One region of the Streptosporangium sp. CA-115845 genome, then DNA from elsewhere that is predicted to be linked to it. Evidence: riboswitches for the same ligand, from Rfam matches in the RefSeq annotation. Region 1 holds a riboswitch; the other holds the start of a gene.
The links. A riboswitch is a leader RNA that binds a small molecule or an ion and turns the genes downstream of it on or off. The one in region 1 is predicted to bind S-adenosylmethionine.
Positions count from the first base shown of each region.

Region 2: it holds a riboswitch for S-adenosylmethionine, as region 1 does, so the genes downstream of both, ACQP0P_RS13705 (FAD/NAD(P)-binding protein) here and thrC (threonine synthase) in region 1, are expected to answer to the same signal.

Region 1 covers NZ_CP191988.1:9,455,851-9,460,746, forward strand. Annotated here, with positions in the region: gene ACQP0P_RS44865 (MoaD/ThiS family protein) at 1-113, opposite strand, end outside; gene thrC (threonine synthase) at 136-1,428, opposite strand; SAM riboswitch class I at 1,443-1,585, opposite strand; gene ACQP0P_RS44875 (S1 family peptidase) at 1,795-3,309, opposite strand; gene ACQP0P_RS44880 (S1 family peptidase) at 3,510-4,896, opposite strand, start outside.
Region 2 covers NZ_CP191988.1:2,521,008-2,525,903, forward strand. Annotated here, with positions in the region: gene ACQP0P_RS13685 (hypothetical protein) at 232-390, shown strand; gene ACQP0P_RS13690 (MvdC/MvdD family ATP grasp protein) at 464-1,453, shown strand; gene ACQP0P_RS13695 (TIGR04500 family putative peptide maturation system protein) at 1,456-2,517, shown strand; gene ACQP0P_RS13700 (DUF402 domain-containing protein) at 2,631-3,152, opposite strand; SAM riboswitch class IV at 3,205-3,316, shown strand; gene ACQP0P_RS13705 (FAD/NAD(P)-binding protein) at 3,441-4,896, shown strand, end outside.

The DNA of each region.
Region 1 (4,896 bases):
TCCGCGTCAAGCTTCTGGAGGACGTCGCGCAGGGTCTCACCCTCTCCGCTCACCTCGGCAGCACCATCGGTGTAAGTCCGGAGAATCGTCGGAATCCGCACAGAAACGCTCATAGTTCAGTACCTTTCATGATTTCTAGGCGATTGCCGCACGGAATGCGTCAAGAGAGGGGCGGATCACAGCGGTGGGGCGCGCCTCGGCGGCCACCGCGTCGAGGGTCTTGAGACCGTCGCCGGTGTTGAGAACCACGGTCTCCGCCTCCGGGTCGAGCCTCCCCGCCGCGACCAGCTTGCGGAGCACGCCGACGGTGACACCTCCGGCGGTCTCGGCGAAGATGCCCTCGGTCCTGGCCAGCAACCGGATCGCGTCGACGATCTCGGGGTCGGTGACGTCCTCGACCGCGCCGCCGGTGCGTCGGGCGATGTCCAGCACGTACGGGCCGTCGGCGGGGTTGCCGATCGCCAGCGACTTGGCGATCGTGTCCGGCTTCACCGGGCGGATCACGTCGTGGCCCGCCTTGTAGGCGGCGGAGACCGGGGAGCACCCCTCGGCCTGGGCCGCAAAGATCTTGTACGGCCTGTCCTCGACGAGACCGAGCTCGATCAGCTCCTTGAAACCCTTGTCGATCTTCGTGAGCTGGGAGCCCGACGCGACCGGCACGACGATCTGGTCGGGAACGCGCCAGCCGAGCTGCTCGGCGATCTCGTACGCCAGCGTCTTGGAGCCCTCGGCGTAGTACGGCCGGAGGTTGACGTTGACGAAGCCCCACTTCTCGCCCAGCTCGTCGCCGATGAGCTCCGAGCAGAAGCGGTTCACATCGTCGTAGGTGCCCTCGATGCCGATGAGCCTGCCCCCGTACACGGAGGCCATGACGACCTTGGCCTGCTCCAGGTCCGCGGGGATGAACACGCAGGCGTCCAGCCCGGCCCGCGCGGCGGCGGCGGCAGCGGCACCGGCCAGGTTGCCGGTGGAGGAGCAGGAGAGGGTGTGGAAGCCGAAGTTACGGGCCGCCTCGACGGCGATGGCCACCACACGGTCCTTGAAAGAGTGCGTGGGGTTGCCGGAGTCGTCCTTCACGTGCAGCGAGCGCATGCCCAGCTCACGGGCGAGGTTGCCGGCGTTGACGAGCCTGGTCCAGCCGGGCTCCATGTTGGGCTTGGCGGCCACGTCGGCGGGGACGGGCAGCAACGAGCGGTAACGCCAGATGTTGGCCGGCCCCTCGGCGATCTGCTCCCGGGTCACCCGCCCGAAGTCGTAGGCGATCTCAAGGGGCCCGAAACATTCGGCACAGGCGAAGCTCGGGCCAAGGTCGTAGCGGGTACCGCACTCGCGACAGGACAGGGCCACGGCGGGGCCGAAGGGCTGGTTTTGCGTGTCTTCGACACGACCAAGCGAGGCGGTGGTGTTCTCAGTGGTTGCGAGCGCCATGAAGCGAGGCCTTTCCCTCATCTTCGTCTGCGGACCACCCTGGTCACAGACCGGAATTGGCACCTGTCCCGGCCGACCTCGTGTCGATCACGAGTCTTGAACCGGGATGGTTGCCGGGGCTTCGCAGGGCCGATCCCTCCACCCCTCTGGATGAGCAAATATTCAGTTGGAAACCTGACACGCAGGTCTTAAGCACTCTACATCGCCGTACCGCCGCCCCGGCCACTTGTCTCACTCTGCGAGACATGACGTGTTACCTGCCGGACAGAGCGCCCCGGCCCCGGGAGGCGCGCCGCCGCTGCCGGCAGGCACCGCGTCGCGGTGGACGTCCCGTGAAACCTCCCGCGCCAGACCGTGGCAGGCAGGTCAGGGTGCCTTGGCTCTCAGCGTGTAGGGGCTGGAGCCGCTCACCGAGACCACCCGGTAGCGGTAGAAGCCGGGCGGGCCGGTGTAGCTGATCTGCTCGTCGGAACCCGCGCCGTCGGAGGTGGCGACGGTGGCCCAGCTCGACCGTTGCCATCTTTGGAGGTAGAGGTCGAAGTCGACGCCGTCACCGCCGTCCAGGCAGGCGGAGTGCGTACCGGCGACGGCGGCCCGGTAGTACCGGCTCGGCTGGGAGACGGACTGGCCGTTGTTCAGCATGCCGGTGTAGACCTTCGGATAGCCGGTGCAGACCGCCGGAGCGGACGGGACGCCGCCTGGTGGGGTGGCGACGCCGCCGGTCAGCAGGGTCAGGTCGTAGGCGGTGAGGATCTCGTCGAGCGGCTGGAAGTAGGTGACACCCCCCGAGGTGCAGTTGCCGGAGCCGCCGGAGGTGACCCCCTGGGCCTGGTCCACCGAGATGAACGAGCCACCCGAGTCACCCGGCTCGGCGCAGACACTGGTACGAGTCAGGCCGTGGATGGTGCCCTGGGGGTAGGTGACACTGGCGCTGAGCTGCCGGACGAGGCCGCAGTGCCAGTCGGTGGTGGAGCCAGACCGGCAGATCGAGGCCCCCTCCAGGGCCGGCCTGGAGCCCGCGACGGGCACGGTACCGCCACTGCCGTCGCCCACCACCGGCTTGGGCGTCCAGCCGGCGTTCACCGCGACCCAGGCATAGTCGTTCTCGGGAAAGGACGACGCCCGGAAGACCCCCTGGGGCACCCGGTTGAAACCGGTGGTGGCATCACCCGTCTTACCGCAGTGACCGGCACTGACGAAACCCGCCTGGGCCCCGCGCATCACCGAGAAACCGACGGAGCAACGATTCGAAGTGCCGATGTAGTAGGCGTCGCCGCCCTGCACGTCAGTGAGGAGCCGGGGCCGCTCGGTGGACGGCACCACCTTCACCACACTTGAGTCGGCCCCCACGGCCTCCACGAGATCCTCGGTTGCCAGAGGGCTCTTCGACAGGATGACGATCCTGTTGTTCCTGGCGTCGACGAAGCGCACATCGCCCCCTCCGCCTTTTCCCGGCAGGTCCACGTTAAGGTCACTGATCAGCCCGGCGAGTTCGGTCAGCGACCGTTTGACGAGTTCGGCTCTGGCGCCCGCCGCGACGATCGTGGGGAGGTCGGCGGGGTCGGTGGTGGCCACCACGAGAGTCTGCGAAATGGTTCCCATCAGCCACGAGCCGCCGAAACGGTCGCCGAGCGCCTCGCGGAGGTCTGCCTCGATCCCCGACATACGGATCTCGTTGGCCAGACGTGCCTGCACCTGTTCCCTGGTCAGGCCCAGGTCGCGTTGGAGCGCCTCCAGCATGCCCGACGGCGGTTTCCAGGCGGACGCGGTGACCGGAACGTCCTGCGCCCGGGAGTCGGCGGCGACGGCCGGCACGCCCGTCAGGGTGAGCGCGGTGACCGCCAGCACGCAGCCCATGGCGACGACATGTCTGCGGGACATGGATCTCTCCTCGACCTCGGCTCTCACAGCAGGAGGGGGAGAACGCCGCACACCACAGATCGATCATGCGATACGGGCAACGCCACCCTAATCCAGCCGTTGCCTCCAAGGCCTCAAACGCCACACGCCACGCGGCAGACGATTTGAGGCCGTTCGGCGGCACGCCGGCCGGAGCCGGAGCGAGGACCGTGGCAGGCAGGTCAGGGTGCCTTGGCTCTCAGCGTGTAGGGGCTGGAGCCGCTCACCGAGACCACCCAGTAGCGGTAGAAGCCGGGCGGGCCGGTGTAGCTGATCTGCTCGTCGGAACCCGCGCCGTCGGAGGTGGCGACGGTGGCCCAGCTCGACCGTTGCCATCTTTGGAGGTAGAGGTCGAAGTCGACGCCGTCACCGCCGTCCAGGCAGGCGGAGTGCGTACCGGCGACGGCGGCCCGGTAGTACCGGCTCGGCTGGGAGACGGACTGGCCGTTGTTCAGCGTGCCGGTGTAGGTCTTCGGGTAGCCGTTGCAGTCCTGCTTGCCCGATGGAGCGGCGCCCGGGGAGATGTCACCCGACGAGGTGGCGGTGCTGTCGGTCAGCAGGGTCAGGTCGTAGGCGGTGAGGATCTCGTCGAGCGGCTGGAAGTAGGTGACACCACCCGTGGTGCAGTCCCCGGAGCCGCCGGAGGTGACCCCCTGGGCCTGGTCCACCGAGATGAACGAGCCACCCGAGTCACCCGGCTCGGCGCAGACACTGGTACGGCCCAGGCCGTGGATGGTGCCCTGGGGGTAGGTGACACTGGCGCTGAGCTGCCGGACGAGGCCACAGTGCCAGTCGGTGGTGGAGCCGGACCGGCAGATCGAGGCCCCCTCCAGGGCCGGCCTGGAGCCCGCGACGGGCACGGTGCCGCCGACGCCGTTGCTCACCACCGGCTTGGGCGTCCAGCCGGCGTTCACCGCGACCCAGGCATAGTCGTTCTCGGGAAAGGACGACGCCCGGAAGACCCCCTGGGGCACCCGGTTGAAACCGGTGGTGGCATCACCCGTCTTACCGCAGTGACCGGCACTGACGAAACCCGCCTGGGCCCCGCGCATCACCGAGAAACCGACGGAGCAACGACTCGCGACACCGACGTAGTAGGCGTCGCCGCCCTGCACGTCAGTGAGGAGCCGGGGCCGCTCGGTGGATGGCACCACCTTCACCGCCTCCGTGTCGAGGCCGGCGGCCTCGATGAGATCCTCCGCGACCAACGGCTCCGACGACAGCACGACGACCCTGTTGTTCCTCGCGTCGACATAGCGGACACTTCCCTCGTTCTTGGCGCCGGGTACCGACTGGTCGAGGCCGTTTATGTGCCTGTCGAGTTCCGCCAGCGACCGCTTGACGACCTCGGCCCGGGCGCCCGCCGCGATGATGTGGGGGATGTCGGCCTCGTCGGTGGTGGCCACCACGAGGGTCTGCGCGATGGTTCCCATCAGCCATGAGCCGCCGAAACGGTCACCGAGTCTCGCACGGAGCTCCGCCGCCACTCCCGTCAGGCGTGCCTCGTTGAGCAGGCGTGCCTGGGCCTGTTCCCTGGTCAGGCCCAGGTCGCGTTGGAGCGCCTCCAGC
Region 2 (4,896 bases), 3.1 Mb from region 1:
ATCGGCCCCTCGCTCTGCCGTTCTGTGGAAAGTCTGCGCTGGAACCTCGCGAAAACCACAAGAAGGTCCAAGTGAGGTGCAAGTGGTATTCGCTTTGTTTTGATAAATGCCCAGACAGGAGGGTTTGTGCGTGAGATATGAGTTACGTCTGATTTATGCAAGTAAGGCACAAGTCCGTTGTTGCACAGTGTGCTCGAAGGCAACTCAAGCTCTTCGAAGGGAAGGGTCGTGATGGGTAACGTTTCGCGCACCGTGCTCGCTGACATCGCCATCGCCGGGGCGGAACTGGACGAGAGCCGGCTCCTCGGCATCAGTGGGGGCCAGCGGACGGCGGAGCCTCACTCCTGGACCAGCGCCGACGGCGGATCGGTAATAGACGACATCGTCTGATGAACAGCGGGTGCGGGAGTCCAGACAGGGCTCCCGCACCTGATGTCGTGGAACTCGCGAAAAAGGAATCCCGTTGTCGTTCCCTCATGTTCTTGTCCTCACCTACGACCATGAGGAGGATCCGCACGCTGCGCGCGTCTGTGAGTTGCTCGCCGAGCGCGGGGCGCGGATCACCATGTTCAATCCGGAGAACTTCCAGCGCACGTCACGGGTGGACCTGTTCTACCTGGAGGGCGCGGTTCGCCGACACCTGCACACCGGTGGTGAGGTCGTCGACCTGGAGGACTTCACGGCCATGTGGTGGCGTCGGCCGATGCCCATGGTCCCCGACCCCGCTCTCACCGACAAGGCGATCGCCGAGTACACGGTCAAGGAGTGTCAGGCCCTTCTCACCGGCCTGTGGGAGCATCTGCGCTGTCCGCAACTTCCGGCGCGCGAGTCGGTCTTCAGGAAGGCCGGGCACAAGCCCTATCAGCTCGCCCTCGCCGCCGAGCTCGGCTTCCTGATCCCGGAAACCGTGATCACCACGAATGGGGAGGCGTTCCTCGACTTCCATGACCGTCACGACGGCCGCATCATCACCAAACCGCTGAACATTCCGTGGGTGGAGGGCGTCGGGGATGGGATCATGGTGACCCGGCCCTGTGAGCCGGTCGCCGCCCGTGACGTGACCCACACCGACGCGCTGCGGTTCTGCCCGGTCATCGTGCAGGAGCAGATTCCCAAGCGGGTCGAACTGCGCGTCACCGTCGTGGGGCGGCAGATCTTCGCCGCCGAGATCCACTCCCAGGTCGCGAACCGCGCCCGCTTCGACTGGAGGCGGTACGACACCCATGTCACCCCGCACCTGATCCACCATCTGCCCGACGAGGTCGCCGCTCGCTGCCTGGTTCTGATGGACCGTCTGGGGCTGCGGTACGGGGCGATGGACCTGATCGTCACCCCTGACGGCCGCTATGTCTTCCTGGAGATCAACCCCAACGGCCAGTGGCTGTGGATCGAGCGACTCACCGGCCTGCCGATCAGCGAGGCCATCTGTGACCTCCTGCTTGAAGGAGCCTAAGCATGTCCGTTCCGTCCGGCCGGCTCCCCGAAGCTCTGTTCGCCGATGTCCTCGGCTACCTGCGGGACGTAGCCGGTCTCCAGCCCCGCGAGGCCAAAGAACAGCTGGCCGCCATCCACGATCGGTATTCAGATGTGCCGATAAGGCTGGTGTGGCGGCGTGAAGCCGCCGACGAGTCCTGTCACTACGACCTGCTGATCAAGACGGCCGACGGCACGATCTCGTTGGCCCTCGCCTCGGACCGGGCTCTCCCCTGGCCATTGCGTGGTGGCCAGCCGTCGGGGGACCAGGTCGTCGTCCGGATCAACGGGATCAACCTGGACATGGAACACGCGATCTCCATTCTGGACGTGTTGTGGGATGACGTCCGGTTGGCAGAACGACTGGTCAACGCCTATCTGGTGGAGGAGGAGGTTTCCAGTGAGCCGGCGGAGTTCACGGACGACGAGCTCCAGGAGGCGATGGATGCCTTCCGTCGTGCGAGGGGTCTGCTGACCGTGCCGGCCACCCAGGAGTGGATGGCACAGCGCGGGCTCGGTCTCGCCGCTCTGGAGGAACTGGTCGCCGCGCAAGCCGCGGCGGGGCGTCTACGTCGGCGGATCGTGGCCGGGCGCGTGGAAGCCGCCTTCGACGCCTGCCGCGACGAGTTCGACGGGCTGCACGTCCTGCGGCTGCGGTACGCGGGAGCGGAAGCCGCGCGGGATGCGTTCCTGCGGTTGCGCGACAGTGCCGACCCGGTGGCCCTGGCCGCGAGGGAGGTGCTGGACAACGCGGCGTTCTGTCAGATGGAAGGAACGTATCGTCGCGACCTGCCCGCTGTGGCGCTCACGGCAGGGGACGTGTTCGGCCCCTTCCCCCTCGAAGGCGGCTTCGCCGTCGCGCGTGTGCTTCAGGTCCGGCCCGCGGTCCTCGACGACGCCACCCGCGCCCTGATCGAGGAGCGGCTTTTCGGCGAATGGCTGGCTGACCGGCGCAGGGAGGCCACCATCGAGTGGCTCTGGGGAACGGCGACCCGTACCGAAGCTCTCAACGCGGCGTTGGGGAACACGCCCGGCGTTCGTTAGCGAGGCGGCACCGTTGAAGACCCTCGGCGTCCGCCAAGAAGATGGTGCCGGTGAGCACTCCCGGCGTTCGCCGGGCTGGAAACGCCGAGGGTTTCGTCCGATGACGGGCGCGTTCAGGTGACCAGGGAGAGCCAGTGCGGCGCCGCCCCGAAGGGGGCGGTGCCCGCGGTGACGGCCTCCATCAGCCAGGCGGCCGAGGCGCGGGCGCTCTCGATCACGTCGGGCGGGTAGGCGTACCTGACCCTGTGCTCCTCGAACTCGTCCTCGTCGTCCAGGAAGACCCGGCGCGTGCGCCCCCTCGCCAGGTCACGGCGCGTCCGGATCACGTCGAGGTCGAGGTCGACCATGGTGACCTCGCCGTCGCTCCACCGTGGCACGGTGGAGATGTCGCAGTAGATCTCGTGCTTGTGCGGGGCGGAGTTGAAGGCGGCGGTCCACCAGGCGTCGCGGGGGAAGAGCATCACGAAGGCGTGCGGGGAGGCCACCTCGGGCCCGTGGCCCTTGCGGCCGACGGAGTTGGCCGCGCAGCCGGTCCACACCCCGTGTTCGTCCTCGCCGAGCAGAAGGCCGCTGTGGTTCCAGTGCAGTGATCCGTCGTATTTGCGGTAGACCACCTTCACCATCTCATAGGACATTCCCCAACATTAAGCCTTGACAGAGATTTATGTATTTCCTACCTTCTAAATAGGTTAAGAGTGTCAGTGCGAAGCCCCGGCCGGCTGACCGGCAACCCTCGCACCGCGGCGGGGTGCCCCCGGGGAGACCTGGCGGCACGGTCGGCGTGCCGCAAGCGCGGACCCCTCACCGGGGTCACCGAGACATGTCCGGGAGTGCCACATGTCGAAGACCAGCACACTGAACTGTGCGAGCCCCGTCGAGTACGACACCCACGGTCACTACCGGCCGCACCGTAGAGCCGCCGTATGAGCGCCTCGATCGCCGTCGTCGGCGCCGGCCCGACGGGCACCTGCCTGGTGGAGCGCATCTGCGCCAACGCCGCCGACCTGCTCGGCTGGCCCTCGCTCGACGTCCACGTGATCGACCCCCACCCGCCGGGGGGCGGCCGCGTCTGGCGCCGTGACCAGCCCGAACTGCTCTGGATGAACTCCGCCGCCGCCGACGTGACGCTCTTCACCGACGAGTCGGTGCGCTGTGAGGGGCCGATCCGTCCAGGCCCCACGCTGGCCGAGTGGCTCGGCGGGGACCCCGGCGCCTTCGCCTCCCGCCCGGCCCAGAACGGCTACCTCTCCCACGTCTTCCGGCACGCGGTGGCGACCGCCCCGCGCGGGGTCCGGGTGCACGTGCACCCGGTCCGCGCCGTCGATCTCGCCGACATCCCCGGCGGCCAGGCGGTACGGCTGGAGGACGGCCGGACGATCGAGGTCGACGCGGTGATCCTGGCCCAGGGACACGGCGACGTGACCCCGAGCGGGGAGGAGCGGGCGCTGGCCGACCTGGCCGCGCGCGGCGGGCTGCGTTACCTGCCCACCGGATACGCGGCCGACCTCGACCTGGACGGCATCCCCGCCGGAGAGCCGGTGATCGTGCGGGGGATGGGGCTGGCCTTCGTCGACCTGATGGTGCTGCTCACCTCGGGCCGGGGCGGCCGGTTCGTCCGCGAGTACGACGGGGAGCTGGTCTACCTGCCCGGTGGTCGGGAACCCCTGCTGCACGTGGGATCGCGGCGCGGCGTGCCGTACCACTCCAAGACCGGCTACCCCTTCGGGGGCGCACACCCGCCGGTGCCGCGCTTCCTCACCCGCGAGGCGCTGGGCGAGGGCCCGTGGAACTTCCGCCGGGACGTGTGGCCGCTGGTCGCCAAGGAGCTCGCCCTCGCGTACTACCACGAGCTCATCACCGCCCACCCCAAGCGCGCCAGGCTGGACTGGGCGGCGTTCGCGGAGGCGTTCGCCGACCAGGAGTGGCGCGGCCCGGGGATGCGCAAGCTGATCCGTACGGCCGTGCCCCGGCATCTGGACCGGCTCGACTTCGACCGGCTCGACCGGCCGCTGGAGGGCATCAGGTTCGGCGACCGGGCGGGGCTGCAGAAGTGGATGCACGGCTACCTCGCGGTCGACCTGGAGCGGCGCGCCGACCCGGCGCACAGCGCCGACCACGCCCTGATCCTCGGGCTGCTCTCCGTCTACGGGGTCCTGGCCGAGCTGGGCATCTCCGATCCGTGGTTCCACGGGTTCTTCAGCTACCTCGCCAGCGGCCCGCCGGGACCCCGGCTTGCGGAGCTGCGCGCCCTGGCCAGGGCAGGGGTGGTCACCTTCCTCGGCGCCGACCTCAAGGTCGACCACCACGAAAGGCGCTGGCGGGCACAGAGCCCCACCGTGCCCGGCGGCGTGACGGCCACGACCCTTGTCGAGGCCAGGC